Regions from separate parts of the Bradyrhizobium sp. CCGB12 genome, predicted to be linked through region 1. Evidence: predicted binding sites of a transcription regulator. Region 1 holds the regulator's gene; each other region holds the start of a gene.
The links. The regulator PhoB, encoded in region 1, activates phosphate uptake and scavenging genes when phosphate is short. The targets are predictions, from matches to a motif close to TGTCATNNANCTGTCAT.
Positions count from the first base shown of each region.

Region 1 (10,342 bases):
GCCCTCCCCGATGGCGATCGACGCCCCATCTTCTCCCAACACCCAGCCCTGGTCCGATCGGCTGCGGCACTCGACCATCATCCTGATCGCTGCGGCGCTGGCGCTGTCGGTGCTCGTCTCGCTGGGCGAGCTGTCGGCGCTGCCCGCCGCCATCGTGTTCCTCTGCATTGCGGCGGCGGCGCTGATCCCCTGGCGCCTGCACGATGCCGCCGCATCGCGCGACGACGTCAGGCGCATCAACAACCCGGTCGAGAGTGCGGCGGTGGCCGCCGTCGTCGCCGGCATGCCCGATCCCGCGGTGCTGCTCGACCGCGCCGGTCGCGTCATCCACCTCAACGCCGCTGCCGCTCAGCTCGCGCCGGCGCTGCGCAGGAACGAGCTCGCCCAGTTCGCGCTGCGCTCGCCGGAGATCATCACGGCGCTGCGCGAGGCGATCGCGACCACCGAACCGCGGCGCGCGACCTATCTCGACCACGTTCCGGTCGATCGCTGGCTGGAGCTCATGATCACGCCGGTGCCGGTGCCGACCACCTTCGGCGGCGCCGACAAATGCATGCTGATGACCTTCCACGACCAGACGCCGCTGCGTCGCGTCGAGGAGATGCGGGCCGATTTCGTCGCCAATGCCAGCCACGAGCTGCGCACGCCGCTCGCCGCCCTGTCGGGCTTCATCGACACGCTCCAGGGCCAGGCCAAGGACGATCCAAAGGCGCGCGAGCGCTTCCTCGGCATCATGCACAACCAGGCCACCCGCATGGCGCGCCTGATCGACGATTTGCTGTCGCTGTCGCGGGTCGAGCTATCGGCCCATGTCCGGCCGGACACCCTGGTCGACCTCTTGCCGATCATCCTCCAGGTCGCCGACGGGCTCGAGCCGCTGGCGCGGGAACGCCAGGTCGATGTCGAGACTCATCTGCCGGATGCCCCGGTGATGATCGCGGGCGACCGCGAGGAGCTGCTCCGCCTGTTCGAGAACCTGATCGAGAACGCGCTCAAATATGGCGCCTCGGGCGGTCGCGTCATCGTGTCGCTGACCCCAAGCACGGCCACTGATGGAGCTCAGGAAATTCGGGTCATGGTTCGCGATTTCGGCCCCGGCATCGCGCCCGAGCACCTGCCCCGGCTGACTGAACGCTTCTACCGGGTCGACGTCGGCGACAGCCGCTCGCAGGGCGGGACAGGACTCGGATTATCGCTGGTGAAACATATTCTTAACCGTCATCGCGGCCGGCTTCTGATCGAAAGCGTGCCCCGGCAGGGTGCCACTTTCACGGCCTGTTTTCCCCAGGCCAAGACTCCGGCTCTCACCTGAAAATCAAGCGATTTTAATCGCTTGAGGGTGTCATCCAGCTGTCACGAAACCTTCGTAAAAGCACAGCCGACCGCTCCTAAAGGGGGCGGCGCGGGGAGCGCGATCGGGCGCGGATGGCGCTTCGCTCCCCTGTATGGAGACCAGCATGAATTTCCTCAAAACTATCGTCGCTGCTGGCTTGGTCGCCGCATCGACGACTGCGGCCTTTGCGGCCGACATCACGGGAGCCGGCGCGACGTTCCCGTTCCCGATCTATTCGAAGTGGGCTGACGCCTACAAGAAGGAGACCGGCAACGGCCTGAACTACCAGTCGATCGGTTCCGGCGGCGGCATCAAGCAGATCCAGGCCAAGACCGTGACCTTCGGCGCCAGCGACGCGCCGCTCAAGGCCGAGCAGCTCGAGAAGGACGGCCTCGTCCAGTGGCCGATGGTGATGGGCGCGATCGTCCCCGTGGTCAACCTCGAGGGTGTGAAGCCGGGCGAGCTGGTGTTCGACGGCGAGACGCTGGCCAATATCTATCTCGGCAAGATCACCAAGTGGGACGATGCCGCGATCAAGAAGCTCAATCCGAACGTGAAGCTGCCGTCGGACGCCATCACCGTGGTCCGCCGCTCGGACGGTTCGGGCACCACCTTCAACTTCACCAACTACCTCTCCAAGGCCAGCGCGGACTGGAAGAGCAAGATCGGCGAGGGCACCGCGGTCGAGTGGCCGGTCGGCGTCGGCGCCAAGGGCAACGAAGGCGTGTCGGGCAACATCAGCCAGACCAAGAACTCGATCGGCTATGTCGAGTACGCCTATGCCAAGCAGAACAAGCTGACCTACACCGGTCTCGTCAACAAGGCCGGCAAGCCCGTGCAGCCGACCGTCGAGGCCTTCCAGGCGGCCGCCGCCAACGCCGACTGGTCCAAGGCTCCCGGCTACTACGTCATCCTGACCGACCAGCCCGGCGACAAGTCCTGGCCGATCACGGCGGCGACCTTCATCCTCATGCACAAGTCCGCCACTGACAAGGCGGCCTCGCAGGAAGCCATCAAGTTCTTCCGCTGGGCCTTCAAGAACGGCGGCAAGATGGCCGAGGAGCTCGACTACATCCCGATGCCCGACAGCGTCGTCCAGCAGGTGGAGAAGACCTGGGCTGCCGAGATCAAGAGCTGAGCGCTCGCTCTCGCGTCCCGGACACGGCGCAGCCTGAAGTGCTGCGCCGCTGAGCCGAGCCCACAAGAACCAAGCCCCGGATGGGCGAGCGCCGCATCCGGGGCACGGGGCCAAAAACAAGCGTATACATAAACGGGTACAGGGGATCGGCGTGGCAGAGATGGCCGTTCAGAGCGATGTAATCGACGACGCCGGACCGTATGATCGTGCCAAGGCTTTGAGCGCGTTCAAGCTCGGCGACGTCACCTTCTACTGGATCACGCGGCTTTCCGCGATCTCGGTGCTGCTGATCCTCGGCGGCATCATCATCTCGCTGGTCGTCGGTGCTTTCCCGGCGATGAAGGAATACGGCCTGTCGTTCCTGTGGACGCAGCGCTGGGCGCCGTCGGCCGATCCGCCCGTGCTCGGCGCGCTCGGACCGATCTACGGCACGCTGGTGACCTCGTTCATCGCGATGGCGATCGCCATTCCGGTCGGTCTTGGCATCGCCATCTTCCTCACTGAGCTCTGTCCGCAATGGGCGCGCCGCCCGATCGGCATGGCCATCGAGCTGCTCGCCGGCATTCCCTCGATCATCTACGGCATGTGGGGCTTCTTCGTGTTGGGCCCGTTCCTCGCCAACACCTTCCAGCCTTTCATGATCAAGATCTTCGACGGCGTTCCCGTGCTGGGCGCGATCTTCGCAGGTCCCCCGTCCTATCTCAGCCTGTTCAACGCCGCGCTGATCCTCGCCATCATGGTGCTGCCCTTCATCACCTCGATCTCGGTCGACGTGTTCAAGACGGTGCCGCCGGTGCTGAAGGAAGCCGCCTACGGCGTCGGCTGCACCACCTGGGAAGTCGTCCGCAGCGTGGTGATCCCCTACACCCGCGTCGGCGTGATCGGCGGCGTCATGCTGGCGCTGGGCCGAGCGCTCGGCGAGACCATGGCGGTGACCTTCATCATCGGCAACTCGTTCCGTATCTCCTCGTCGATCTTCGCACCGGGCACCACGATCTCGGCGGCGATCGCATCGGAGTTCGCCGAAAGCGACGGGTTGCACCAGTCCGGCCTGATCCTGCTCGGCCTGCTGTTGTTCGTGCTCACGTTCTTCGTGCTCGCGGCCGCGCGGCTGATGCTGCTGCGACTCGAAAAGAAGGCGGGAAAGTAACATGAACCCGATTTATGCACGCCGCCGCCGCGTGGATGTCGTCATCCGCGCGCTCTGCCTGGCTGCCGCCGCCTTCGGCGTCACCTGGCTCGCGCTGATCCTGCTGACGCTGCTCTACAACGGTCTGGCCGGGCTCAACCTCCAGGTCTTCACCGAAAATACCCCGCCGCCCGGCTCGAACGAGGGCGGCCTGCTCAACGCCATCGTCGGCTCGCTGATCATGACCGTGCTTGGCGTCGGCATCGGCGCGCCCCTCGGCATGTTCGCCGGCACCTATCTCGCCGAGTACGGCCGCAACGACAAGCTGACCTCGGTGATCCGCTTCATCAACGACATCCTGCTCTCGGCGCCCTCGATCATCATCGGCCTGTTCATCTACGGCGCGGTCGTGGTGCCGATGCGCGGCTTCTCGGCGATCGCAGGTGCGCTCGCGCTCGCCGTGATCGTCATCCCGGTGGTGCTGCGCACGACCGAGGACATGCTGCTGCTGGTGCCGAATGCGCTGCGCGAGGCGGCCTCCGCGCTCGGTCTGCCGCGCTCGCTGGTGATCAAGCGCATCGCCTATCGCGCTGCGCGCTCCGGCCTCATCACTGGCGTGATGCTGGCGACCGCCCGCGTCGCCGGCGAGACCGCGCCGCTGCTGTTCACCGCGCTCTCGAACCAGTTCTTCAGCCTCGGCCTGAACAAGACGATGGCGAACCTGCCGGTGACCATCAACAATTTCGTGCAGAGCCCTTACGCCTACTGGAAGCAGCTCGCCTGGAGCGGTGCCCTGCTGATCACTTTGACCGTACTTGCCTTGAATATTGGCGCGCGCATCCTTAGCGCCGAGAGGACCGCAAAATGAGCGATATGTCTATTTCCGTCAGTACGCCCGTTCAGCCCGGCTCGCATCCGCTGCCGGAGGCGCCGGCCAAGGTGACGGTGCGCAACCTCAACTTCTATTACGGCGAGCACCACGCGCTGAAGAACATCAACCTGACGCTTGGCACCAACCGCGTCACGGCGTTCATCGGCCCGTCGGGCTGCGGCAAGTCGACCCTGCTGCGCATTTTCAACCGGATGTACGACCTCTATCCGGGGCAGCGCGCCGTGGGACAGTTGATGTTGGATCAGACCAACATCCTCGACCCCAGGCTGGACCTCAACCTGCTGCGCGCCCGCGTCGGCATGGTGTTCCAGAAGCCGACGCCGTTCCCGATGACGATCTACGAGAACATCGCGTTCGGCATCCGCCTCTACGAGAAGATCTCGAAGTCCGAGATGGACGACCGCGTCGAGAAGGCGCTGCGCGGCGGCGCGCTGTGGAACGAGGTCAAGGACAAGCTCAACGCCTCCGGCCTGTCGCTCTCCGGCGGCCAGCAGCAGCGCCTCTGCATCGCCCGCACGGTTGCGGTGCGTCCTGAGGTGATCCTGTTCGACGAGCCCTGCTCGGCGCTCGACCCGATCTCGACCGCCAAGGTCGAGGAGCTGATCCAGGAGCTGTCCGAGAACTACACGATCGCGATCGTCACCCATAACATGCAGCAGGCGGCGCGCGTCTCCGACAAGACCGCCTTCATGTATCTCGGCGAGCTGATCGAGTTCGACGACACCAGCAAGATCTTCACGTCGCCGAGCGATCGGCGCACGCAGGACTACATCACCGGCCGGTTCGGCTGAGGAGACGGGACATGGGTACTGAACATACCGCTAAGGCCTTCGACACCGACCTCCAGGAGCTCACTCGCCTGGTCGCCGAGATGGGCGGCATTGCCGAGCGCATGATCGTCGACTCCGTCGACGCGCTGATCCGCCGCGACGTTGCGCTCGGTCAGCGCGTCGTCACCATCGACGCCGAGCTCGACGCGCTCCAGAAGCGCATCGAGGAGCGCGCCGTGCTCACCATCGCCCGCCGCCAGCCGATGGCGGTGGATCTGCGCGAAATCGTCGGCGCCATGCGCGTCGCCACCGATCTCGAGCGTATCGGCGACCTCGCCAAGAACATGGGCAAGCGCGTCGCAGCGCTGGAGACGGACTTCCATCCGCTGAAACTGTTCCGCGGCCTGGAGCACATGACCGACCTCGTGGAGCAGCAGGTCAAGTCGGTGCTGGATGCCTATGCCGCGCACGACCTACCGGCGGCGATGGCAGTCTGGAAGGGCGACGAGGAAGTCGACGCCATCTGCACCTCGCTGTTCCGCGAGCTCCTCACCTACATGATGGAGGATCCGCGCAATATCTCGTTCTGCATCCACCTGATGTTCTGCGCCAAGAACATCGAACGGATCGGCGACCACGCCACCAACATCGCCGAGACCGTGTTCTACATGATCGAGGGGCAGGCGATCACCGACAAGCGGCCGAAGGGCGACATGACGACCTTCGCCACGACGGTCCCGAATACCTGATTACGTAAGGAGCGACGACCACATGGGCGCACGCATTATGGTGGTTGAAGACGAGGAAGCTCTCACCGAGCTTCTTCGTTACAACCTCGAAGGCGACGGCTATGACGTGGAGACGGTGATGCGCGGCGACGATGCCGACACCCGCCTCAAGGAACACATCCCCGATCTGATCGTGCTCGACTGGATGCTGCCGGGACTGTCCGGCATCGAGCTGTGCCGGCGGCTGCGCACCCGTCCCGAGACCAAGCAGCTTCCGATCATCATGCTCACCGCGCGCGGCGAGGAGAGCGAGCGGGTGCGGGGTCTTGCGACCGGTGCCGACGACTACATCGTCAAGCCGTTCTCGGTGCCGGAGCTGTTGGCGCGCGTGAAGGGTCTGTTGCGGCGCGCAAGCCCGGAGCGGCTTGCCACCGTGCTCGCCTATGGCGACATCGAGCTCGACCGCGACAAGCGCCGCGTGGCGCGCTCGGGCCGGCCGATTGATCTCGGCCCGACCGAATATCGCCTGCTGGAGTTCTTCCTGGAGCATCCCGGCCGCGTGTTCTCACGCGAGCAGCTGCTCGACAGCGTCTGGGGTCGCGACATCTACATCGACGAGCGTACCGTCGACGTCCATATCGGCCGCCTGCGCAAGCTGCTCAATCTCGGCCGCGAGCAGGACCCGATCCGCACGGTCCGTGGCGCAGGGTACGCGCTGGATGATCGCTTTGCGAAGGCGGAGCAGACGTAAGCTCTTTTGGCGATCTGTCGTCGTCACGCACTCAGGTGTCGTCCCGGACAAGCGTAAGCGCAGATCCGGGACCCATAGCCACAGGGAGTAGTTTGGCGAAGACTCGGAGTGACCACTTCGCGCGACAATTGCGCCCTGTGGCTATGGGTCCCGGATCTACGCGCGCTTGAGGCGCGCTTGTCCGGGACGACACCGAATGTGCGGAGCCGTCATCGCGTGACGGCTGCCGTCTTGATCTCAGAAAATTCTCACCGCGTGCTCGGCTTGGCCGGTGCACGCCGGCGATCCGCGGCCGGCTGATAGGCGACGCGCGAGTGCTGGGCGCAGTAGGGCAGGCCGGACAGCGCCTTGCCGCCGCAGAAGAAGAAATCCGGGCTCGAGGGATCGCCGACCGGCCAGTGGCAGGTCGCCTCGTTCAGCTCCAGCAGCGACAGCCGCTGGCTCATCGGCACCACGTTGTCGTAGGTGACCGGCTCGGCCTCCACCTCGACCTCGAAGGCCTGCGCGAGCGCGGTGTTGCCGCGCGAGATCGGGCGGGTCACTCGCATCATGTGCTGCGCCGGACGCGCCTTGCGCGGCCGGGGCGCGGCCGAGGAAGGACTTTTGGCGCGGCCGGACAGGCCGAGCCTGTGCACTTTGCCGATCACGGCATTGCGGGTCACATTGCCGAGCTCGGCCGCGATCTGGCTGGCCGAAAGTCCGGCCTCCCAGAGCTTTTTCAGCTGCTCGACGCGATCGTCGGACCAGGTCAAAACCGTCATTGCACCCTTTCCCTCGCTGCCGGCCAGCCATCCTGGGGCCTCACAACGAATGCCTAAGCCTTGAAAAACCCGTGCCGCCAGAATCCCTTAAGGCTCGCCGGGCGCGTGACTGACGCCCGAACGTTTACGCCGGTACATAAGGACTCTTGGGATCAGAACCGCTGCACGAGATGTCGTATCTGACAGGCCAAACGCTACAATATGGCGTGACTCCCGCGCAAGAGTCCGCCGACTCGCTTCCACATGTTCCGTGGTGAAAACCCCGCAAAATCGGCACCGCAAGACTACGGATTCAGCGTTTCGCGAGGCTTTTCGGGCGGCATTGACACCCGTCTTGCCAGGCATAAGATAGTGACGCGTGCCGCCCTTAAAAGGCGGCACGTTTCGTTTTCCGGACCGGTCAATGGTGCGCTGCGTAAGGCACGCCAGGCAGGTCTCAACATCCAAGTGCAACATCCAAGTGATGGTCATGACCAACAGCGCCGCGCCGCATCTGCTTCCCGTTTTCGCCAGGACCGACCTTGGTTTCGAGCGCGGCGAAGGCTGCTGGCTGATCGCGACCAATGGCGATCGCTACCTCGACTTCACGTCGGGCGTTGCGGTGAATGCGCTCGGCCATGCCCATCCCGCGCTGGTCAAGGCACTGCAGGAGCAGGCAACGAAGCTCTGGCACATGTCCAACCTGTTCCAGAGCCCCGATGGCGAGAAGCTCGCGGCCCGTCTCTGCAATGAGAGCTTTGCCGACTTCGTGTTCTTCTGCAATTCCGGCGCCGAAGCGCTGGAGGGTGTGATCAAGCTGGTCCGCCATCATCACTTCTCCAAGGGGCATCCGGAACGTTATCGGATCATCACCTTCGAAGGCGCCTTCCACGGCCGCACGCTGGCGACGTTGGCTGCGACGGGATCGGCAAAATATCTCGAGGGCTTCGGTCCGCCGATGGACGGCTTCGACCAGGTCCCGCATGGCGACATCGAAGCCGTGAAGAAGGCGATCGGTCCGCAGACCGCCGGCATCCTGATCGAGCCGATCCAGGGCGAGGGCGGCGTGCGTTCGTCAACGCCCGCTTTCCTCAAGGCGCTGCGTCAGCTCTGCGACGAGAAGGGCTTGCTGCTCGCGTTCGACGAGGTGCAGACCGGCATGGGCCGCACCGGCGATCTCTTCGCCCACAGGCGCACCGGCGTCACACCCGACGCGATGTCGCTGGCAAAGGCGCTCGGCGGCGGCTTCCCGATCGGCGCGGTGCTGGCGACCGCGGAGGCGGCTTCCGGCATGGGGCCCGGCTCGCACGGCTCGACCTTCGGCGGCAATCCGCTCGCGATCTCCGCTGCGAACGCCGTGCTCGACGTCATGCTCAAGCCCGGCTTCTTCGACCACGTGCAGAAGATGTCGCTGCTGCTCAAGCAGAAGCTCGCCTCCGTGATCGATCGCCATCCCGATGTCGTCAGCGAAGTTCGCGGCGAGGGTCTCCTGATCGGCATCAAGGCTGTCGTGCCTTCGGGGGATCTCGTTGCCGCCTTGCGCAACGAAAAACTGCTCACCGTCGGCGCCGGCGACAATGTCGTGCGCTTCCTGCCGCCTCTGATCGTCACCGAAGCGGAGATCGAGGACAGTGTCGAGCGGCTCGAGCGTGCCTGCTCCGCGCTGTCGGCCGGCCAGAGCAAGCGGACGGCCAGCTGATGAGCAAGTCGCCAAAGCACTTCCTCGATATCAACGAGCTCCCGCTGTCGGAGCTCAAGCGCATGCTCGCCGCATCCTCCGCCATGAAGGCGAAGCAGAAGGCGCAGCAGCCGGTCAGGCCGCTCGAAGGCAAGACGCTGGCGATGATCTTCGAGCGCCCCTCGACGCGGACACGGGTGTCGTTCGACGTCGCCATGCGCCAGCTCGGTGGCGAGCCCATCATGCTCACCGGTGCCGAGATGCAGCTTGGTCGCGGCGAGACCATCGCCGACACCGCACGCGTGCTGTCGCGCTATGTCGACGCCATCATGATCCGCATCCTCAATCACGAGGCGCTGCTGGAGCTTGCGGCCCATGCGACCGTGCCCGTCATCAACGGCCTGACGCGCCGTTCGCACCCTTGCCAGGTGATGGCCGACCTCATGACCTACGAGGAACATCGCGGCCCGATCGAAGGCAAGACGGTGGCCTGGACCGGCGACGACAACAACGTGCTGGCGTCGTGGGCCCACGCCGCCGAGCGCTTCAAGTTCCAGCTCAACGTCGCAACGCCCCCGGAGCTCGCACCGAAGAAGGTGATGCGCGACTGGATCAAGGCGACGAATGCGCCGATCGTGCTCGGTACGGATCCCGAGGCCGCCGTGAAGGGCGCCGATTGCGTCGTCACCGACACCTGGGTGTCGATGGGCGACAAGGAAGGTGAACATCGCCACAACGTGCTCAAGCCCTACCAGGTCAATTCCAAGCTGATGTCGCTGGCCAAGCCCGACGCGCTGTTCATGCATTGCCTGCCGGCCCATCGCGGCGAAGAGGTCACCGATGAGGTGATCGACGGCCCGCAATCGGTCGTGTTCGACGAGGCCGAAAATCGCCTGCACGCGCAAAAGGGCATTCTGGCCTGGTGCTTTGACGCGGTGAAGTAGGGCGGCGTAGTCGCATAAAATCGGATCGTCGTCCTGGCGAAGGCCAGGACCCATTACCACCGGCTTTGGTTTGGCGACGATTGGTCATTGCCAGCTCGCGCCACAACTTCTCCCTGGGGCAATGGGTCCTGGCTTTCGCCAGGACGACACTGAGTTTGTTGTATCGTATGTGATCAAATCAGCATCCGGAACACGCCGGCTCACGCCCCCTTCCATTCCCGCTCTCCGACACCAGATAA
Region 1 is NZ_JANADO010000001.1:6,652,763-6,663,104, reverse strand. It holds gene NLM27_RS30540 (ATP-binding protein) at 11-1,312, shown strand; gene pstS (phosphate ABC transporter substrate-binding protein PstS) at 1,458-2,471, shown strand; gene pstC (phosphate ABC transporter permease subunit PstC) at 2,632-3,621, shown strand; gene pstA (phosphate ABC transporter permease PstA) at 3,623-4,468, shown strand; gene pstB (phosphate ABC transporter ATP-binding protein PstB) at 4,465-5,283, shown strand; gene phoU (phosphate signaling complex protein PhoU) at 5,295-6,011, shown strand; gene phoB (phosphate regulon transcriptional regulator PhoB) at 6,034-6,741, shown strand; gene NLM27_RS30505 (GcrA family cell cycle regulator) at 6,990-7,502, opposite strand; gene NLM27_RS30500 (aspartate aminotransferase family protein) at 7,972-9,180, shown strand; gene argF (ornithine carbamoyltransferase) at 9,180-10,103, shown strand.

Region 2 (10,342 bases), 530 kb from region 1:
TGGGCCGAGCACGGCACGTGCAGGATGCGCCCCTTGATCGAAATATCGCGCGGCTTGCATTTGGCGCCGCCCGACATCTTGGACCAGGCGCGGTCGAGCGCGGCATCCGCATCGACGTCTGCCGGCGTCAGCCACATCGGCACGCCCTGAAGCTTCTCGAGCCGAAAGTCGGTGCGCGCATCGAGCCGCGCGACGTCCATGTGGTCGGTGATCTGCTTGATGAAGGGCAGGAACAGCGACCGGTTCAGACCGCCCTTGTAGAGATCGTCGGGCGCGACGTTGGAGGTCGCGACCACCACCGTACCGAGCTCGAACAGTTTCGCGAACAGGCGTCCGAGGATCATCGCATCCGCAATGTCGGTGACGTGGAATTCGTCGAAGCAGAGCAGCCAGCTCTCCTCGAAGATCGCGTTCGCGGTCAGCGCGATGACGTCGCCATCGGCGATCTCGCCGCGCGAAATGCTCTGCCGATAGTCGTAGATGCGCTCATGCGCCTCCGCCATGAATTCGTGGAAATGCGCGCGCCGCTTGTGCTCGACGGAAGAGTGCTGGAAGAACAGATCCATCAGCATGGTCTTGCCGCGGCCGACCTCGCCATGGATGTAGAGCCCGCGCGGCGCCTCGTCCTTGTCGCTGCTGAACAGGCGGCTGAGCAGGCCCTGCTTGCGCTGCGGCTTGTAGTCGGCGAGCCGCTGGTCGAGCGCCGCATAGGCCTCGGCGACCTCGGCCTGCGCGGCATCGGGCTCGATCGCGCCTGAGGCGATCTGGGCCTGATAGGCTTCGCGGAACGTGGAACTGGGGGTCGAGAGCATGGCCCTTTACGGCCAGAGACTGGCGGAAATTGCAAGCCGTGAATTGATGCGAGAGGCATGCGCTGGTGTCCCGGACGCGGTGCGGCGCGAAGTGCCGCTCCGCAGAGCCACCCACTGTTTCGTCCATTCTCGCTGAACGGAGGGGCCCCGGCTCTGCGGCCGGGGCACGAGAGCGGTGCTACTCACACAGCTCGTAGGCGTCCTCGACGACATACGGCCCGCCGCCCGTGGATGCGCGCGACGAGAACAACACGAAGCGCTCGGCCATGAACGCCTTGCTCGGGAAGTAGCCGCGCAGCGAGAGATAGTCGGCGACGTCGCGGTCGGAGGCATCGTGCAGCCGGGCCAGCGTCACATGCGGGATGAACTTGCGCCCCTCGGGGTCGAGGCCGATCCGCTGCATCATGCGTTCGAGCTCGGCCTGCAATTCCATCAGCGGCTTGCTGGGCGCGATCGTCGCAACGACTGCCCTCGGTTTGCGGCCGCCAAAACTCATGAGCCCCTGCACCTTCACCTCGAACGGCTTGCGGTCGACGCGAAACAGCATCGATGCGATCTCGTTGGCGTACAGCCCGTCGATATCGCCGATGAAGCGCAGAGTGACGTGATAGTTTTCGGGATCGATCCACCGGGCGCCGGGAAGGCCACCCCTCAAGTTGGAAAGCGACTGGCCGATCTCGGCCGGAATTTCCAGACCAGTGAACAAACGCGGCATCGTTTCGCACTCCCGATGCTTGGGTACAATCCCTGAGCAGGATCATATCCAAATTAGAGCCGGCGACGAATCAACCGGTACCCTGATTCCTATCGCAGTTGTGTGACTCTGCGAAGCATCACGCGAGCCACCCCCGTAAAACCCTGGGAATTACGGTGAGCGCTGCCTGCTTTTCAACGCCGTTGCTCAGCGATCGTGCCAAGGAATGCCTCCACCGTGGGCATGATGTTGCCGACGACGATGTCGACGCCGGCTGCGGTCGGATGAATGCCGTCAGCCTGGTTGAGCTTCGCATCGGCGGCGACGCCCTCGAGAAAGAACGGATAGAGCGCCACATCGAATTTCTTCGCCAAATCCGGATAAATCGAATTGAAGCGTGCAGCGTAATCGGCGCCATAATTCGGCGGCGCCAGCATGCCGCACAGCATCACCGCGATCTTGCGTGCCTTCAGCCGCTGAATGATGTCGGTGAGCGCGGCGCGCGTCAAATCGGGATCGATCCCGCGCAGCGCGTCGTTGGCGCCGAGCTCGACGATGACGCCGTCGGTTCCCTCCGGCACCGACCAGTCGAGCCGGTCGCGGCCGCCGGACGTGGTGTCGCCGGACACCCCGGCATTGGTCATGTCGACCACTATACCCTTGGCCTGCAAGGCTTTTTTCAGTTTCTGGGGGAATGCGTCCTGGGCCGGGAGGCCAAGACCCGCGCTGAGGGAATCGCCGAGAACGACAAGCTTGACCGGTTTTGTCGCGTCCGCCCAAGCGGGGTTCGCAATCGTCATCAAAGCGAGCATCAACACGGCTATGTGCATGAACAATCCGTAACGCCTCTCGACCGCGCTATCGGAGTTGCCATATGACCGGACCATGGACAGTCGCATCGAAACCTCTTCGCTCGCCGCTACCGCCGCGGACACCATCGCCATCTCCAACGTCAATCTCTCATTGGGCACGGGCGCGGCACGCGTTCACATCCTCAAGGATATCAGCCTGCGTGTGGGCCGGAGCGAGACGATCGGCCTGATCGGCCCGTCAGGCTCGGGCAAATCCACGCTGCTGATGGTGATGGCGGGGTTGGAGCGTCCTGATAGTGGAGAGGTGGTGGTGTCAGGCACGCCTTTCAATGCCCTCGACGAGGATGCCCTGGCCCGCTTCCGCGGCCGCCACGTCGGCATCGTCTTCCAGTCCTTCCATCTGATCCCGACCATGACGGCGCTGGAAAACGTCGCGGTGCCGCTCGAGCTCGCCGGCAATCCGGATGCCGCAAAGCGCGCGGCGCAGGAGCTGCAATCGGTCGGGCTCGGCGACCGCCTGCATCACTATCCGACGCAGCTCTCCGGCGGTGAGCAACAGCGCGTCGCGCTCGCGCGCGCGCTGGCGCCCGATCCGGCCATTCTCGTCGCCGACGAGCCGACCGGCAATCTGGACGAGGCCACGGGAAGGCAGATCGTCGACCTGCTGTTCAGCAAGCATGCCGAGCGCGGCATGACATTGGTGCTGGTCACGCATGATTCCTCGCTCGCGCATCGCTGCGATCGCGTCATCCGCCTGCGCTCCGGGCGCATCGACACGCAGTCCGCACCGGCATGAGCACCGCTGCCGAACCGTTCGTGAAGCCCAACGGCGTCGCGCTGTCGCTCCGCTATGCGCTGCGCGAGTTGCGCGGGGGCCTGCGCGGCTTCTACGTCTTCATCGCTTGCATTGCGCTCGGCGTGATGGCGATCGCCGGCGTCGGCTCGGTCTCGTCGAGCCTCAGCGACGGGCTCGCGCGCGAAGGCCGCACCCTGCTCGGCGGCGACGTCTCCTTCGTGCTGTTCCAGCGCGAAGCGAAACCGGAAGAGGTCGCGTTCCTACGTTCGCGCGGCACGGTTTCGACCGCTGCGACCTTGCGCGGCATGGCGCGCTCGAGCGATGGCAAGCTGGCACTGGTCGAGATGAAGGCGGTCGATGACACCTATCCGATGCTCGGACAGCTCAAACTTGCGCCGCAGCTGGCGATGTCCGATCTGCTCGCGGAGCGTGACGGCGCGTTCGGCGCGGCCGCCGATCCGACGCTGCTGGCGCGGCTCTCGCTGAAGACCGGCGATCGCGTCACCATCGGCTCGGCGACCTTCCAGATCCGCTCTACTGTCGAGGCCGAACCGGACAAGCTCGCCGGCGGCATCGGCTTCGGGCCGCGCTTCCTGATCAGCGAAGCGGGCTTGCACGCCACCGGCCTGATCCAGCCCGGCAGCCTGGTGCGCTGGGTCTACCGGGTGAAGCTGCCTGCCGCCGCCAACAGCGAGCGTGCCACCGAGGCCTTCATCGCGGATGCGCGCAACGCCGCGCCACAGGCCGGCTGGGAGATCCGCAGCCGCTCCAACGCCTCGCCGCAGCTCGAGCGCAACATCAACCGCTTCACGCAATTCCTGACGCTGGTCGGTCTCGCCGCGCTGCTGGTTGGCGGCGTCGGCGTTGCCAATGCCGTGAAGAGCCATATCGACCGCCGGCTCGAGGTGATTGCGGCCTTCAAGGCCGTCGGCGCCACCGGCCGCGACGTGTTCGGCATCTATCTCGCGCAGGTCATCCTGCTCGCCGCCATCGGCTCGGTGATCGGCCTTGCGCTCGGCGCCGCGATGCCCTTCGCCATCGTCGGCCTGTTCGGCAAGCTCTTGCCGCTGCCGGTGGTGCCGGCCGTGCATGCCGACGAGCTCGCGCTGTCCTTCGTCTATGGCCTCCTCACCGCACTGGCCTTCGGCCTGTGGCCGCTCGGTCGCGTGCATGACGTGCCGGTGGCCGCGTTGTTCCGCGACACCATCAGCTCCGAATGGCACCGGCCGCGTGTGGGCTATCTCGTGTTCATGGGGCTCGTGATCGTCCTGCTCGTCGCCGTCGTGATCGGCCTGTCCTTCGACAAGCGCATCGCCGCGGTGTTCGTGGCCTCCTCCGTCGTCGTGTTCGCCCTGCTCCGCGGCATCGCCGCTTTGCTGATGGCGTTGGCGCGACGCCTGCCACGGACGCAGTTGCCGATGCTGCGGCTGGCGATCGCCAACATCCACCGGCCGGGCGCGCTGACGCCGTCCGTCGTGCTCTCGCTCGGCCTTGGGCTTGCCGTGCTGGTCACCATCACCCAGATCGACGGCAATTTGCGCCGGCAGTTCCTGGCGGCGCTCCCCGACCAGGCGCCATCGTTCTTCTTCATCGACATCCCGAGCACGCAGGCCGAGCAGTTCGACGGTTATCTGCACCAGATCGCTCCCGGCGCGAAGGTCGAGGACGTGCCGATGCTGCGCGGCCGCATCGTCGGAGCGCGCGGGTTGCGCGCCGAGGAGCTCAAGCCCTCCACCGATTCCGAATGGGTGATGCAGAGCGACCGCGGCCTGACCTACACCGGCGAGCTGCCAAAGGGCTCCAAGGTGGTCGAGGGCGAGTGGTGGAGCGCCGACTATTCCGGCCCGCCGCTGGTCTCGATGGAAAAGAAGATCGCCGACGGCCTCGGCCTCAAGCTCGGCGACGAGGTCGTGGTCAACGTGCTCGGCCGCGACATCCCGGCCAAAATCGGCAATCTGCGCACCATCGACTGGCAGGGCCTCGGCATCAACTTCGTCCTCGTCTTTTCGCCGAACGCGTTCAAGGGCGCACCGCATACCCATGTCGCAACGCTGACCGAAGCCGGCGGCGATGCCGCGGGCGACGGCAAGATCATCAAGCAGGTGGCGGACGCCTATCCGATGGTGACGAGCGTGCGCGTGCGCGAGGTGATGGAGACGGTCGGCTCGGTGGTGACCAACCTGGCGCTGGCGATCCGCGGCGCCAGCGCCGTGACCCTGATCTCGGCCATCCTGGTGCTGGGCGGGGCGCTCGCCGCCGGCCATCGCCACCGGGTCTACGATGCGGTGATCCTGAAGACGCTTGGCGCGACGCGGCTGCGGCTGCTCGGAGCCTATGCGCTCGAATACCTCCTGATCGGCCTCGCCACCGCATTGTTCGGCGTGATCGCCGGCAGCATCGCAGCCTGGATGATCGTGACGCGGCTGATGACGCTGAGCTTCGTCTGGCAGGCCGGCAGCGCGGCCGGCGTGGTCGCGGCCGCTCTGGTCGTCACGGTCGGGCTCGGGCTCGCCGGCACGCTGCTGGCGTTGAACAAAAAGCCTGCCACGGTGTTGCGGAATTTGTGACAAAATGTAGCGGGTGGCGGCGCGGAAGCGGAATCGCACGATTCCTGCGATTAACCACGACTGCCCGTCGGGATCGTGGGGTGAGGGCGACATTCAGCCGCGCGTGGACGGTTGCAGCTAATGTGTTAGTTTCCCACATATCTAATGGGTTCGGAGCCCCGATTGTGAGCCAGAATTTAGTCGGCTGACATCGGTATCCGAGATAGAATTGACGAACCGGCGGCATGGCGACCCTCATGCCGGACCGGGCCAACCAACGGGAATTCGACCATGTCGGACCTAGACCGTAACTACGCTTCTCCTTTCGGCAGGGCCGCCGGGCGTGTCGACGCCGCGACGGTCGATGCCGGCCTGCGCGCCTATATGCTGCGCATCTACAATTACATGAGCATCGGCCTCGCCATCACCGGCCTCGCCGCGCTCGGCGTCTACATGGCTGCCGTGACTGACGTTCCGACCCCGGAAGCCGTCCGCGTCGGCAAGCTGTTCCTGACGCCGTTTGGCTATGCGATGTTCGTCAGCCCCCTGAAGTGGCTGTTCATGCTCGCGCCGCTCGCGATGGTGTTCGTGATCTCGGCAGGCATCAACCGTCTCGCACCCTCGACCGCCCAAATCCTGTTCTGGGTGTTCGCGGCGCTGATGGGCATCTCGCTGTCGTCGATCTTCCTGGTGTTCACGCACACCTCGATCGTGCGGGTGTTCTTCATCACCGCGGCGACCTTCGGTGCGCTGAGCCTCTACGGCTACACCACCAAGCGTGACCTGACCGGCATGGGCTCGTTCCTGTTCATGGGCCTGATCGGTATCGTCATCGCGAGCCTGGTGAACCTGTTCCTGGCCAGCTCGCTGCTGCAGTTCATCGTGTCGGTGGTCGGCGTGCTGGTGTTCGCGGGCCTCACCGCCTGGGATACCCAGCGGCTGAAGAACGACTACATCTACGGTTACGCCTCGGCCGGCGGTGAAATCGCAGAGCGTGCGGCCATCACCGGCGCACTGTCGCTGTACCTGAACTTCATCAACCTGTTCACGCTGCTCCTGCAGCTCCTCGGCCAGCGCGACTAAGCGACCAACCGAGTGAACGACATGAACCCCGGCCGAAAGGCCGGGGTTTTTGTTTGGGGCCGTGACCTCTCCGCGTCATTGCGAGGAGCTCGCGACAAAATTGCGTAGCAATTTTGCGCTGATGCGACGAAGCAATCCAGAGCCCTTCCGCGGACGCATTTCTGGATTGCTTCGCTGCGCTCGCAATGACGGGTGCGGCAACACCGGAGCCCCTTCCAGCGGCTGCGGGAAGGCTCTAGTCTTCCCGCCATGTCCGCACCCGAAATCAGGCCCACTGTCGAGGCCGACCTCCCCGCCATCACCGCCATCTACCAGCAGGCCGTCCGCGAAGGCACCGCGACATTCGAGCTGGAGCCGCCTGATCTTGCCGAGATGACGCGCCGCTATCGCGCGCTGATCGACGGCGGCTATCCCTATTTCGTCGCCATGCTCGACGGACGCGTGGCCGGCTATGCCTATGCCGGCGCCTACCGGCCGCGGCCGGCCTATCGCTTCACGGTCGAGAACTCGATCTATCTCGATCCCTCCTTCCACCGCCGCGGCGTCGGCTCTCTGCTGCTGGAGCGACTGATCACCGAATGCGAAGCGCGCGGCTTCCGCCAGATGATCGCGGTGATCGGCGATTCCGCCAATGCCGGCTCGATCGGCGTTCACACCAAGGGCGGCTTCAAGATGATCGGCACGCATCCCAGTGTCGGGCTGAAATTCGGCCGCTGGCTAGACACGGTGATGATGCAGCGCGACCTCGGCGAGGGTGCGAGCACGGTACCGGGGAAGTAGGGGCACTCTTGTAGCCCGGATGGAGCGCAGCGAAATCCGGGACAGGTCCATCCGCTGATACAACGGCCCCGGATTGCGCTACGCTCCATCCGGGCTACGAGGCCTCGCTACGCGACAGCCTCCGTAGGGTGGGCAAAGCGTAAGCGTGCCCACCAACTTCAGCGCGATTGAGGAAACATGGTGGGCACGGCGCGGTGCGCCTTTGCCCACCCTACGGCACCGTTCGTGCGGCTACACCACCGCCAGCTTCCGATCGATCACCAGCAGCACCCGCTCGAGCTCGTGACCGCGGCGCAGGATGAGGCCGGTCGCCGAGATCACGCTGTACATGCCCTGCTTGCGCGCGAGCCGCGGGTCCTTCTCGATCCGGTAGATCGGGACTTCAGAGGCGCGGCGATAGACCGAGAACACGGCGCGGTCCTTCAGGAAATCGATGGCATAGTCGCGCCACTCGCCGTCGGCGACCATGCGGCCGTAGAGATTGAGAATCCGGTGCAACTCGAGGCGGTTGAACGTTACCCGGTTCGGCTGCGTCGCCGCAGCGGCGGGGCGCGCCGCCGCGCGCTGCTCGCTCGGATCCGCATCCTCCGACATCAGACTCATGAGAAGTGCCTCCCGCCTCGCATGCCCGCTGGTCCGCGAAAACCGTCCCGGAACCCTGGGATCATGACAGTTGCATGATTGCGCCAACCGTGCGCCACCGCAAGGGGGCTCCTTGTTCAACCCATCGAATCAGCGGCGTGTCAGAGCACACGCAATGGTGGAACTTCGTCGCGGCAAACCGTCACGGGATCGTTAGCAGGAATCATAGTGTCGCCGCTTTTCCGCCCAGCGCCTGCCGCCCTGCATTGCGAAAAGACTCACGTGCGTTGACCCGGTCCTTTCGGTTCCGGATTCCTCAGCCCCCAGCCCCCCGGGGTCGACAGGATCGGGTCTGTTCGCGCGACAAGGAGGGCCAACGCAAGTTGGTCCTTTTTTGTTTGTGTCGGGATATTTCTGGCGCGCCCGACTTCTTCCCGACCAGCGCAAAAACTCTCTCTCCTCATCCCGAGGAGCCGCGAAGCGGCGTCTCGAAGGATGCAAGGGCGCGCTCCTCACCATGAGGGTTGAGAGCAGAGTGTGACGCTAGAGAGAATTTCGAATCAGTGCAGCGACGTGTACGCCGCGCCCAACATCGCACCCGGCTTCTCCCGGTTGCCATCCTGGACATAGACCACTGCGCCGTCGACGCCATCGCGCGTGAGATTCTCGATCGGCACGGTCCAGCTTTCCGGACGGCCAGTCCAGTCGCCGACCTTGAGCAGGTTGCGAACGACGTTGTGGTAGGTGACCTGCTGTCCGCGATTCTCGCCGCGGGTGATCGTGATCGGCACCGACTTGGCGATCGAGCAGATCCAGACTTCGCCATGCGAGACCGTGGGCTCCTTGCTCGCGGCCACCGAGACGTTGATCTGCTTGCCCGCAAGAGACATCGTCACCGGCACGCTCATCACACCAAGGCCCTTGTCGGTCTTGCCGATCGCACCTTCGATGCCAGTCCGATCGCTGCCGATGACATGGGTTGAGCCATTGACGACGACCTGCGGCGTGTAGACTTCACGATCGCCGCGCATGCGCGAATAGGCACGCTGCCGTGCGGAGAAGCGTGAATCCGCCAGCGTGTCCTTCCAGCCGAGATAGTCCCAATAGTCGATCGGCATGCTCAGCGCGATGACCGAGGGATCCTTGGAGAGATCGCCGATGATCTTGTCGGCGGGCGGACAGGACGAACAGCCCTGCGAGGTGAACAATTCGACGACGGCGCGGGGATCGGCCTCGGCGGGACGGATGACGGCGATGATCGCACAGATGCCGAGAGCTCCCGACCAGAGGGCGCCGGACCAACGTGAAACCAGATGAGAAGCCGTCATTGCTGTCATGTCGAACGTCACACACCGAACTCGTGGGGGAAGATTATCGCCTGATGGTCACCGTAGTCTTACGGGGGCGCCACGTTTATCCGTCCAAAGCGAAGTTTTCCGCCGGGCGGGCCCATCCGAAACGTGCCGCAAACGCGCGAAGGCGGCCTTTTGATAGGCCGCCTTCGTTCAGGCTTCTACTCACTTCGCAGTGAGCCATCGTTCACAAATCCGCGCTTACGCCGCGAGCTTGCGCAGGACGTAGTGCAGAATGCCGCCGTTGCGGTAGTAGTCGAGCTCGTCCAGCGTATCGATGCGGCAAAGCAGCGAAACGCGCTGCAACGAGCCGTCGCCGGAGACGATCTCCGCGGTCAGCTTCTGGCGCGGCTTGAGGTCGCCGACGAGGCCGCGCAGGGTGACCTTCTCGTCGCCCTTGAGACCCAGCGACTGCCAGGAGGTGCCTTCCTCGAAGGTCAGCGGCAGCACGCCCATGCCGACCAGGTTGGAGCGGTGGATGCGCTCGAAGCTCTGGCAGATCACGGCGCGAACGCCGAGCAGGCGCGTGCCCTTCGCGGCCCAGTCGCGCGAGGAGCCGTTGCCATATTCGGCGCCGGCGAACACCACCAGCGGCACCTTCTCCTCCTGGTACTTCATCGCGGCGTCGTAGATCGACATCTGCTCGCCGTCGGGCCAGTGCTTGGTGAGACCGCCTTCCGGAATGTTGCCGTCGGCGCCCTTCAGCATGAAATTCTTGATGCGGATGTTGGCGAAGGTGCCGCGCATCATCACTTCATGGTTGCCGCGACGCGTGCCGTATTGGTTGAAGTCGGCCGGGCGCACCTGGTGCTCGCTGAGATATTTGCCCGCGGGCGAGGTGAGCTTGATCGAACCGGCCGGCGAGATGTGGTCGGTGGTGATCTT
Region 2 is NZ_JANADO010000001.1:7,184,512-7,194,853, forward strand. It holds gene zapE (cell division protein ZapE) at 1-812, opposite strand, end outside; gene thpR (RNA 2',3'-cyclic phosphodiesterase) at 991-1,527, opposite strand; gene NLM27_RS32805 (arylesterase) at 1,701-2,336, opposite strand; gene NLM27_RS32810 (ABC transporter ATP-binding protein) at 2,392-3,114, shown strand; gene NLM27_RS32815 (ABC transporter permease) at 3,111-5,681, shown strand; gene NLM27_RS32820 (Bax inhibitor-1/YccA family protein) at 5,952-6,743, shown strand; gene NLM27_RS32825 (GNAT family N-acetyltransferase) at 6,993-7,523, shown strand; gene NLM27_RS32830 (DUF2794 domain-containing protein) at 7,755-8,126, opposite strand; gene NLM27_RS32835 (thioredoxin family protein) at 8,666-9,442, opposite strand; gene acnA (aconitate hydratase AcnA) at 9,659-10,342, opposite strand, start outside.
Region 2: the regulator PhoB is predicted to act here: its motif matches at 8,190-8,206, upstream of NLM27_RS32830 (DUF2794 domain-containing protein).

Region 3 (10,342 bases), 540 kb from region 1:
GGAGAGCCACACCACGGGCTGGCTGACCAGATGCAGCGCCAGCAGGATCTGGTTGAGCAGGCCGTCGTGCTGGAGGATGTTGATCCAGGCATAGATGCGGATCAGGAACGAGGTCCAGAACGGCACGATCACCAGCACCATCGCCACCGCCTGCCAGCGCTTCGGCAGCCGCGCCATGCCATAAGCGATGGGGTAGCCGATCAGGAGCAGGAGCGCAGTCGCCGTAACGGCGACCGTGAGGCTGCGCACGTAAGCGAACACATAAAGGTCGTCGGAGATCAGCAGCCTGAAATTGTCGATCGACAACGCAGCAAGGGCCGTCTTCAGCGCCTCCCATCCCGCCGTTGGGTCGAATACCGGCGCGTAAGGCGGCTGCGCGATCGCCGTCTGCGACAGGCTGATCTTCAGCACGAAGGCGAACGGCACCAGGAAGAACAGCACCATCCAGACGTAAGGCGCGATCGCGGCAAAGCGCGCCGGCCGCGCGAAGATGCGACGCCCGCTCATGACGGCAACACCACGCAGTCGTCGGGCGTGAACCAGGCCACGACGTTCTGGTTCACGCTGTAGGCGTCGACATCGAGGCGCGCGCTGTTGACGACCGAAGCTTGCACCATTCCACCGCCGTCGAGCTTCACCTTGAAGGTGGTGGTGCCGCCGAGATAGCAGATGTCGGCGATCACACCGTCCAGACTGTTGATCACCGTTTCACGACCGGCCCCAGACACCGGCCCGCGGCGCGAAAGCTTGACCTTCTCGGGCCGGATCGCGACCGACAATTTCGTCTCGCCCACCGGCTCGCGCGGCTCCGCCACCACCAACGTCCCTGCCTCACGCGTGGCAATCACCAGGCGATGGCCGTCACGCAGCTTGAACTCGCCCTCGAACAAATTGACGTCGCCGACGAACTCCGCGATCCAGCGCGAGCGCGGCGCCTCATAAAGCTCCCGCGGGGCAGCGACCTGCGCCAGCTTGCCGGCCTTCATCACGCCGATTCGGCTCGCCATCGTCATCGCCTCCTCCTGGTCGTGGGTGACGATGATGAAGGTCATGCCGAGCCGGCGCTGCAGCTCCATCAGCTCGGCTTGCGTGCTCTCGCGCAGCTTCTTGTCCAGCGCGGCGAGCGGCTCGTCGAGCAGGAGGAGTTGCGGCCGCCGAGCCAGCGCGCGCGCCAGTGCCACGCGCTGGCGCTGGCCGCCGGAGAGTTGGTCGGGCTTGCGCTTCTCGAGCCCCTCGAGCTTCACCAGTGCAACCATCTCCGCAACACGCGTAGCGATGTCGGCGCGCGCCATGCCGGCGCGCTTCAGGCCGAAGGCGATGTTGTCCCGCACGGAGAGGTGGGGAAACAGCGCATAATTCTGGAACATCATGTTGATCGGACGCTGATGCGGCAAGGCCTGCGCGATATCCTGCTCCCCGAGCAGGATGCGCCCCTCGTCCGGCGCCTCGAAGCCGGCGAGCATGCGCAATAGCGTGGTCTTGCCGCAGCCGCTCGGACCGAGCAGTGCGAAGAACTCGCCGGCCTTGACGTCGAGCGACACACCGTCCACGGCACGGAACGTCCCAAACGACTTGGCGACGCCCTCGATACGCAGCAGCGGCTGGCCGGCCGCGGGATACGCATCTCCGCCGGCTGCATTGGCCGCGGCGTCTGTTCTGGGCAACTCGTCCGTCATGTTCCCTGCCAACCCCGATTCCGCCGCACGCTAGCGGCCGATCGTCCCCAGCTCAACCGGTTCGGGATGGATCGTTCACACCCGCCATGAACGCAGCCAACGATTCGCGATCCGCCGCGGGCATGGTCAGGCCGAGCTTGGAACGACGCCACAGGATGTCGTCGGGAAAGCGCGCCCATTCGTGAGCTATCAGGTAGCGCACCTCGGCGCCGGTCAGGTCAGGGCCGAAGGCCGGGCCGAGCTCTTCGCGCGTCTTGGCCTCGCCCAGTACGGCCGGCAATCGCGAGCCATAGGCCGCGACCAGACGTTGGACTTCTGGCTCCGAGAGAAACCGCCAGCGGTCTCGCGCGAGGTCCACTTCCGTGTCGAAACGATCCCAGGCAAAATCGCCGCCGGGCAGTGCCGTGCCGGCGGTCCAGGGCGGCGACATCGGATAGAACGGCGTCAGCCGCGTCACCGCACGCTCGGCGCGCAGGCGCGAGGTGGTGACGTCGCCGCCGAACAGCGTGATCAGCGGCGCCTTGCGTCGGCGCGCGTCGAACAGGGCCGTGCCGTCACGTCGCCGTGCCGACGCCAGCGTCAGGTTGACGCCCGAGACCGTCCGGATCACGTCGGTCGGGCCGACGCGCTCGCGGAAATAGCGGCTGGCCGCCTCGCAGAGATAGCTGACGTCGGCCCCGGGGATCGCCACGATCGCGGGATCGCCGGTGAAATCATGCGTGACCGTGCCGATCAGCGTGAACTCGTGGGCGAATGGGCTGGCGAAGATCAGCCGTCCATCGCTGTTCTGGAACACGTAGACGTTGTCGGACTCGAACAGCCTGGGCACGATGATCTGGCTCATCTGCGTCGCGGCCATGGGGGCTTGCTGATGCCGCAGCACGGTCTCCGCGACCAATGGCGTCCAGGCCCCGGTGGCGTTGGCGAGGGCCCGGGCCGTGATCGCGCGGCGGTGGCCACGATCGACCAGTGCAAGCCGCCAGGTGTCGGTTCGATCGGCGCGGACACAGCGCGCCCCGGTCCAGATCACCGCGCCACGTTCGGCGGCATCGAGCGCCGTGAGCACCACCAGGCGGGAATCATCGACGACGCAGTCCGTATACGCGAACGCCATGCCGAACGGTCGCTTCAGCGCGTTGCCGACCGGATGATGCGTGATGTCGAGCGTCGTCGCGACAGGCAGGCCGCTCGGGCTGGAGAGGCTGTCATAGAGAAACAGGCCCGCGCGCAGCAGCCATGGCGGACGTTCCTCGGAATGGGCGGGTATCACGAACTGCATCGGCCGGACCAGATGCGGCGCGATCCTGAGCCAGGTCCGGCGCTCCGCCAGCGCCCGACGCACCCGCCAGAAGCCGCGCCGCTCCAGGACCGACAGATCGCCATGAATCAGCCGTGGCGTCGCCGACGACGCCGCGCCGCCGAGATCGCCCTGCTCGAACAGGATGACCCGCAAGCCACGGCCGGCCGCATCGCGCGCCAGGCTGACACCGTTCAGGCCGCCGCCGATGATCGCAAGGTCGTAGTCCGCCATGAAGCCGTCGAATGGGTGCGAAGCGCCCCATCATCACTAGAGCCATTTCCGTTCCGATGAAATCGGAACGGGCTCCGGATTCTCGTTCTGCCGCGCTTTCTTTGCGCGAACCGGCATCCACTTCGCTCGAAAGCGCGCTAACCGGTCTTGAGCGCAAGCTCCATGACCTCAGTGCGGCCGACGAGGCCGGCATATTTCCCGATTGGGAGAGGCTTGCCGAGCAGATAGCCCTGCACGCCGTCGCAGCCCTCCTTGGCAAGGAAGGCGAGCTGGTCGACGGTCTCGACGCCCTCGGCGATGATCGACATTTCGAGGCCGTGGCCGAGATCGATCACCGCACGCACGATCGCCGCCGATTGGGGGTTACGGCCGAGATTGATGATGAAGGCGCGGTCGATCTTGATCTTGTCGAACGGGAACGCCTGGAGATAGCTCAGCGAAGAGTAGCCGCTGCCGAAATCGTCCATGGAGATGCGCACGCCGAGCGCCTTCAGCCGGCGCAGCAGCGCAAGGCCGCGATCGAAGTCCTCGATCAGCACGCCTTCGGTGATCTCGAGCTCGAGCCGGCCGGGCGCAAGGCCCGTCTCGATCAGGATCGAATGGACCAGCCCGACCACATCGCCGTGCATGAACTGCGCCGGCGACAGATTGACCGCGACCTGGAGCGGGATTGGCCAGGACGCCGCCTCCCGGCAGGCCTCGCGCAGGATCCACTCGCCCATCTCGACGATCAGGCCGCTCTCTTCGGCGATCGGGATGAATTCGGCCGGCGAGACCTGGCCACGCACCGGATGCTGCCAGCGCGCCAATGCCTCGAAACCGATGATCTCGCTCTCGGCGACGCTGTCGCCTGCGACGCCTTGCGGCTGGAAGGCGAGCGAGAGCTCGCCGTTCTTGATCGCCATCGAGAGATCCTGATGCAGCACGCGGCGATCGCGGATCTGGTGGTCCATCTCCGGCTGGTAGAGGCTGATCGTGCCGCGTGACTTCTGCTTGGCGCGGAACAGCGCCGCGCCGGCATTGGCGAGCAGCGAGGCGCCATCCGCGCCGTTGTGCGGGAAGATCGACATACCGGTCGTGGCGCCGGCGCGGACCGCCCGGCCATCGATCTGGAATTCCCGGGCAACGGCCTCGCCGAGCTGCCGCGCCAGCGCCATCCCGGCTTCCGGCTGCCTGCCGTCGATGATGAGACCGAACTCGTCGCCTGACAGGCGCGCCACCACGCCGCCGCGCGCGGCGTCCTGGAGCCGATGGGCCACCTCGACCAAAAGCTTGTCGCCGAGCGCATGACCGAAGACGTCGTTGACCTCCTTGAGGCCGTCGAGGTCGACGCAGAGGACGGCGAACTCCTCGCTTGTGCCTTCGCAGGCCTCGATCATCTGGGTCAGCGCCTGGAGGAAGGCGGCGCGGTTCGGCAGATCGGTGAGGCCGTCATGGTAGGCCATGTGCGCCATCCGCGACTCGGTCTGCCGGCGATCGGTGACGTCCTCGTGGGTCTTGATCAGATATTGCGGCTCGCCGGCGTCGCTCAGCACGGTGGCGCGGCGGGTGAGGAACAGCCGCAGGCCGTCCTTGGTGGAGATCGGATGCTCCTCGGTGATCATCCCGCGCTTCTTGATCGCGGCCTCGTCGCGCGCGATGATCAGCTTGGCTTCCTTGGGATTGAAGATATCGGCGGCGGTCAGGCCCGTGGCTTCCTCGCGCCTGCGGTTGAGAATCGTCTCGGCGCTGCGGTTGGCGAGCAGATAGCGGCCGTCCTTGACCTGCTCCACGATCAGCGCCACCGGGATGTTGTCGACCACGAGCTCGAGGAACTTCTTGGTGCTCTCCAGCTCCTGAGACAATGACCGGCGATCGGTGATGTCCTCGAACACCAGCAACAGGAATCCGGGCCTGTTGTTTTCATTGCGGACCGCGATCCGGATCGAGGCGACCATGCGCCGCTCCCCGCCACGTTCGACCTCGAACTCGTTGCGGAACTGGCCGACCGGCGAATTGAGCGCGGCCCGATCGGACGCCTCGATGCTGGCCGCCGAGACGGGCGCAAACAACTCGCGGGCATTCTTGCCGACGACGTGGTCCCGCGAGAAGCCCCAGAAGCGCTCATAGGCCGTATTGGCGAAGATATAGCAGCCGTCCTCGATGTTCTTCGCGGCAACACAGGCCGGCACGTTGTCCAGCACCGTTTCCAGGAACTGCTTGGTGGAGGCCAACTGTTGCGACAGCCTGCGCTGTTCGCTGACGTCGAGATGCGTCGCCACCGAGCCGCCGTTCGGCAGCACAAAAAACTTCACGAGGATGGCCCGTCCGCCCGGCAGTTCGGTGATCAGACCGTTGGTGCTTGCCGCCTTCTCGTAGAACTCGACGTCAGAGGCGCCATCGAGGACCCCACGCTTGCGTCGCAGCTCGAGGAGTTCGGAGCCGTCCATGTTGGCCCGGATATCCGACCGCGCCAGGCCATAGATCTCGAGATAGCGGTCGTTGCAGAAGATGACGCGCCGCTGCGCATCCGTCATCACCACGCCCTGGTTGAGATTGTTCATGGCGGAGGAGACGAAGGCATTGCGTCGCAACTGCAGACGCCTGGTCCGGCGCAACGAGGAATGGATCCACAGCGCGATCGCAGCGAGGAATGCACAGACGACAATGCCCGCGATCAGGACTTCCCAGATCACATTGGGATCGAGCTTGGCGAGGTCGCCCGGAGCGGCAAAGCTGTCCGACAGCGCAAAGGCGCGCGCAGGCGCAACCGCGCCGGCCAGGCACACGACGGCCTGCACAGCAATCGGAAGCGTGCTGCCCACGTGCCAGTTCTTCTCAGCCATCAGCCACCCGCGATTTCAACGTCGGATTGTCTGGCTTCACGGGTTTGGATCGGGTAAACGCCTGTAGGTGCAACGGAAAAATGTGACGCGAAATACGGCAATTGCCCTGACATGATAAATTCTTCCTTAACGGAAAACGACCGCACACCGCCGTTTCCGGCCCTGCTGCCTCCGACGCTTCCAGCCGACGTTCTGCACAACCATGGATAGGGTCGACTGCGTCGTCATCGGAGCCGGCGTGGTCGGGCTCGCGGTGGCCCGAAGGCTCGCCCAGGCCGGGCGCGAGGTCATCGTGCTCGAGGAAGCCGAGGCCATCGGCACCATCACCTCCTCGCGCAACAGCGAGGTCATCCATGCCGGCATCTACTACCGGGCCGGGAGCTGGATGGCGCGCATGTGCGTCGACGGCAAGCATGCGCTCTACCGCTACTGCGCCGAGCGCGGCATCCCGCACAGGAATTGCGGCAAGCTGATCGTCGCGACCAGCGCGAAAGAGACCGAGAAGCTGCAGTCGATCAAGGCGCATGCCGAAGCCAATGGCGTGCTCGACATGCAGCTGCTTTCGGGCGAGGCGGCACGCGCACTGGAGCCGGCCCTTGCCTGCGATGCCGCGCTGCTGTCGCCCTCGACCGGCATCATCGACAGCCACGCCTACATGCTCTCGCTGCGCGGCGAAGCCGAAGCATCAGGCGCGGCCTTCGCGTTCCACACGCCGCTGGTCCGCGCCAAGGCAGCCGCCGGCGCGATCGAGATCGAGGCCGGCGGCGAGGCACCGATGACGCTGCAATGCAGCCTCCTCGTCAACGCCTCGGGGCTCTCGGCGACGATGGTGGCGCGCAACATCGAGGGCATGCCGCTGGACCGCATTCCGCCCGCCTATCTCGCCAAGGGAAATTACTTCAGCTGCAATGCCAAGGCGCCGTTCTCGCACCTGATCTACCCGGTGCCCGAGCCCGGCGGGCTCGGCGTACATTTGACGCTGGACATGGCTGGGCAGGCGCGTTTCGGCCCTGACGTCGAGTGGATCGAGACGATCAATTACGAGGTCGATCCGTCACGCGCCGAGCGCTTCTACCCGGCGATCCGCAAATACTGGCCGACGCTACCCGACGGCGCGTTGATGCCGAGCTACTCGGGCATCCGTCCGAAGATCGTGCCGCCGGCTGTAGCCACGCAGGATTTTCTGATGCAAGGCCCGCGCGATCACGGCGTCGCAGGCTTGATCAACCTGTTCGGCATCGAATCGCCGGGATTGACGTCGTCGCTCGCGATCGCGGATCACGTCGCCGAGCTCGCGGACATCTAGAGCGTTCACTAAAGAAAACGCGCTCGAACAAAATCTGGAGCTCCGTTCCGATTCGATCGGAACGGACGCGACTCCAGACGCCGCGCAAACATCTTTGCACGGAGTGCCCTTCAGCAGGGATGAGCAAAGGCTCTCATCCCTGCGTGAAGGGGCAAGATCAACTCTACACTGTTACGGGGGTACTAATGGAGCGTGTCGCCAGACTGCTTCAGACGCTCGATCTGGTCCTTGACCATCAACTTCCGGCGCTTCAACTCAACAATTTGCAGGTCGTCTGTTGAAAGGTGCACGAGAGCTTCGTGCAATTCGTTTTCGAGAAGCTTGTGCTTCCGCTCCAATTCAACAAGATGTGCCTGAATTGTCATTCGAAACCTCCTCGGTAGGGCTGAACCTCAGGATTCGATCCGGACGACGAAGTCTACATCACCGATTCGTTCTGTCGACGGATATCCGTCGTCGCTCCGTCATTTTTGAAAATTCATATGTAATGAAGCGTGATTAAGGGAACCACGCCGGAAAAATCCATGATATCAAGGCGGTTGCGCAGCATCGTGCCAACCCGCAGAAATATGTTGCGGGAGATCGGCGAGCGAGGAGCGCAGATCGCTTGCGATCACGCCGCGCAAGGACGATAATTTCCACAGGGCATCCACAGCCTTAATCTCACGCCTATCGGTTTTCGGCCACCGCAGACATGACCAATGAAGACGAGCGTGAGCTCGAAGCCGAGCTCACCCGGTTGCAGCAGGAACACCGAGATCTCGATGCGGCGATCGATGCATTGCATCAATCGCCCGCTCCCGACCTATTGCGATTGCAGCGGTTGAAGAAACGCAAGCTGTTGTTGCGCGACCGCATCGCGTTCATCGAAGACCAGATCACCCCCGACATCATCGCCTGAGCCCCGAGCCGGTCTTTCGCGGCGGCTCGCCGTATCTGAATCCACTTGACTCAAAAAGAACAAAATAGGAACATTGGGGATACCCCGAGCGCCCCCAGGAAACGCCAAGAGAAGGCAGAAGGACAACGCAGATGTCGGCAACCGCCCGTCTCGACAACAGCCATTATGAACAAGCCTGCGATCAGGCGATCGCGATGTGCGACGGAAATCTGCGCAGCACCATCAAGGCGCTGATCATGGCCAATGAGTATCTGGAAGCCGAGCTCGAGGAGTTGCAGGCGGCGGTTGCCGCCGGCTGCATTCCGGAGACCTCGCGCAGCAAGATGCGGAGCAAGAGCAGCGCCGCCTGACCTCTAAAGCGCGGTCGCGCTTTAGGTCGTCGTTCGAGCATGATCTCCGGACAAACGCGTTCCGCGTTTGTCGCGAGGGAAAACCGCTTCGCACTTTTCCGGATCATGCTCTACCAGGGAGCAACGCCATGTCCGCTGTGACCTATTATGTTGCAATGCCTTTTCTGATCGATGCAGATGGCTCGCCCGTCGCGGGCACGGCCGAGGAGTGCCAGACATCGTCGGCCGCTTTGCGGCGCGCCGAAATGCTGGCACGCGGGCCGGGCCATATCGGCGCGGTCGCCTTCAGCCGCAGCGGCGATCCCATGACCGGCGAATTCGGCGATGCCACACTGCTGCGCAAATTCGGCAACGTGCCGGAAGACCTCGCCGCGCTGTAGCGTCAGCTGCTGACCAGGCTGATCCGCGGCTCGTGCCGCCGGCGCGCCTTGCGCACATACATGGCGGCGTCGGCCTCCTCCAGGGCGCGGCCCGCATCGGACTGCGCTCCCAGCAGCGCGACGCCCGCGGAGGCCCCTGCAGTCACGCGCTCGCCCCGAAAGGTGAAAGACAATTCGTCGATTGCCTGCTCGAAGATGCCGGCCTTCGCCTTGGCGTCGGTCTCGCTGAGATTCCACAAGAGCAGCGCGAACTCGTCGCCGCCGAGGCGGCCGACCACGTCCGAGGCGCGGACCTGCCGCGTCAACGTCGCAACAATCGCCTTGAGCACCTCGTCGCCGGCGGCGTGTCCATAGGAATCGTTGATCGGCTTCAGCCGATCGACGTCGAGCACGATCAGCGCGCCGCTGGCGCGGTAGCGCTTCATGTAGGCAACGGCACGGTTGAGCTCGCGCTCGAAACCGCGCCGGTTCGGGATCTCCAGCAGGAAATCGGTGTCAGCGGCCGCCTCGAGCTCCGCAACCCGCCGCTCTGCCGCCTTGAGCTCGTTCCGCAAGCCGCGGATGGTCGCCTTGATGGTATCCGTGGCGCCATCGCCCCGCTCCGGACTGCCAGAACGTTTGGCCGGACGCTTGGCAAGACGCTTGGCAGCGGCTTTGGAGCGGGTGGCGCTGGTCGTCCGGCCCCTTTTGGCCTTCGCAGCGGTCGCCCTTTTTGGTTTCTTCATGGGCATCCTGCTCAATGAAGGCTTGCGGGGATTCACCAAGACAGGATAGTGCATTCCCTTCTCCTTGCCACCGCCTTGCGAGCCGCCGGCCGGAACCGTTAATCTGGCCTATCTTTCTGTTTTCCGAGCACAATTAACGTCATGACCGCGCCGATCGCCATCATCATGGGAAGCCAGTCGGACTGGGACACGATGCGGCATGCCGCCGATACGCTTGCCGCGCTCGGCGTCGCCGCCGACACTCGCATCGTTTCGGCACACCGCACCCCCGACCGCCTGTTCGCTTTCGCCAAGGGCGCCAAGGCCGCCGGATACAAGGTCATCATCGCCGGTGCCGGCGGCGCCGCGCATCTGCCGGGCATGGCGGCGGCGCTGACGGAGCTACCCGTGTTCGGCGTGCCCGTCGAATCAAGGGCGCTCAAGGGCCTCGATTCGCTGTATTCGATCGTTCAGATGCCCGCAGGTATCCCGGTCGGCACCCTCGCCATCGGCAAGGCCGGCGCGATCAACGCGGCGCTGCTTGCGGCCTCCGTGCTGGCGCTGTCCGACCCCGCCCTGTCCGGTCGCCTTGCCGCCTGGCGCAAGGCGCAGACCGAGGCGGTTGCCGAACGCCCGGAGGACAAGGCGTGACCGGCGCCAAGCAGGTGA
Region 3 is NZ_JANADO010000001.1:6,114,166-6,124,507, forward strand. It holds gene NLM27_RS27955 (ABC transporter permease) at 1-507, opposite strand, end outside; gene NLM27_RS27960 (ABC transporter ATP-binding protein) at 504-1,676, opposite strand; gene NLM27_RS27965 (glycerol-3-phosphate dehydrogenase) at 1,729-3,207, opposite strand; gene NLM27_RS27970 (EAL domain-containing protein) at 3,345-6,032, opposite strand; gene NLM27_RS27975 (NAD(P)/FAD-dependent oxidoreductase) at 6,235-7,338, shown strand; gene NLM27_RS27980 (YdcH family protein) at 7,521-7,703, opposite strand; gene NLM27_RS27985 (YdcH family protein) at 8,033-8,239, shown strand; gene NLM27_RS27990 (hypothetical protein) at 8,371-8,589, shown strand; gene NLM27_RS27995 (hypothetical protein) at 8,718-8,969, shown strand; gene NLM27_RS28000 (GGDEF domain-containing protein) at 8,972-9,694, opposite strand; gene purE (5-(carboxyamino)imidazole ribonucleotide mutase) at 9,836-10,324, shown strand; gene NLM27_RS28010 (5-(carboxyamino)imidazole ribonucleotide synthase) at 10,321-10,342, shown strand, end outside.
Region 3: the regulator PhoB is predicted to act here: its motif matches at 7,790-7,806, upstream of NLM27_RS27980 (YdcH family protein).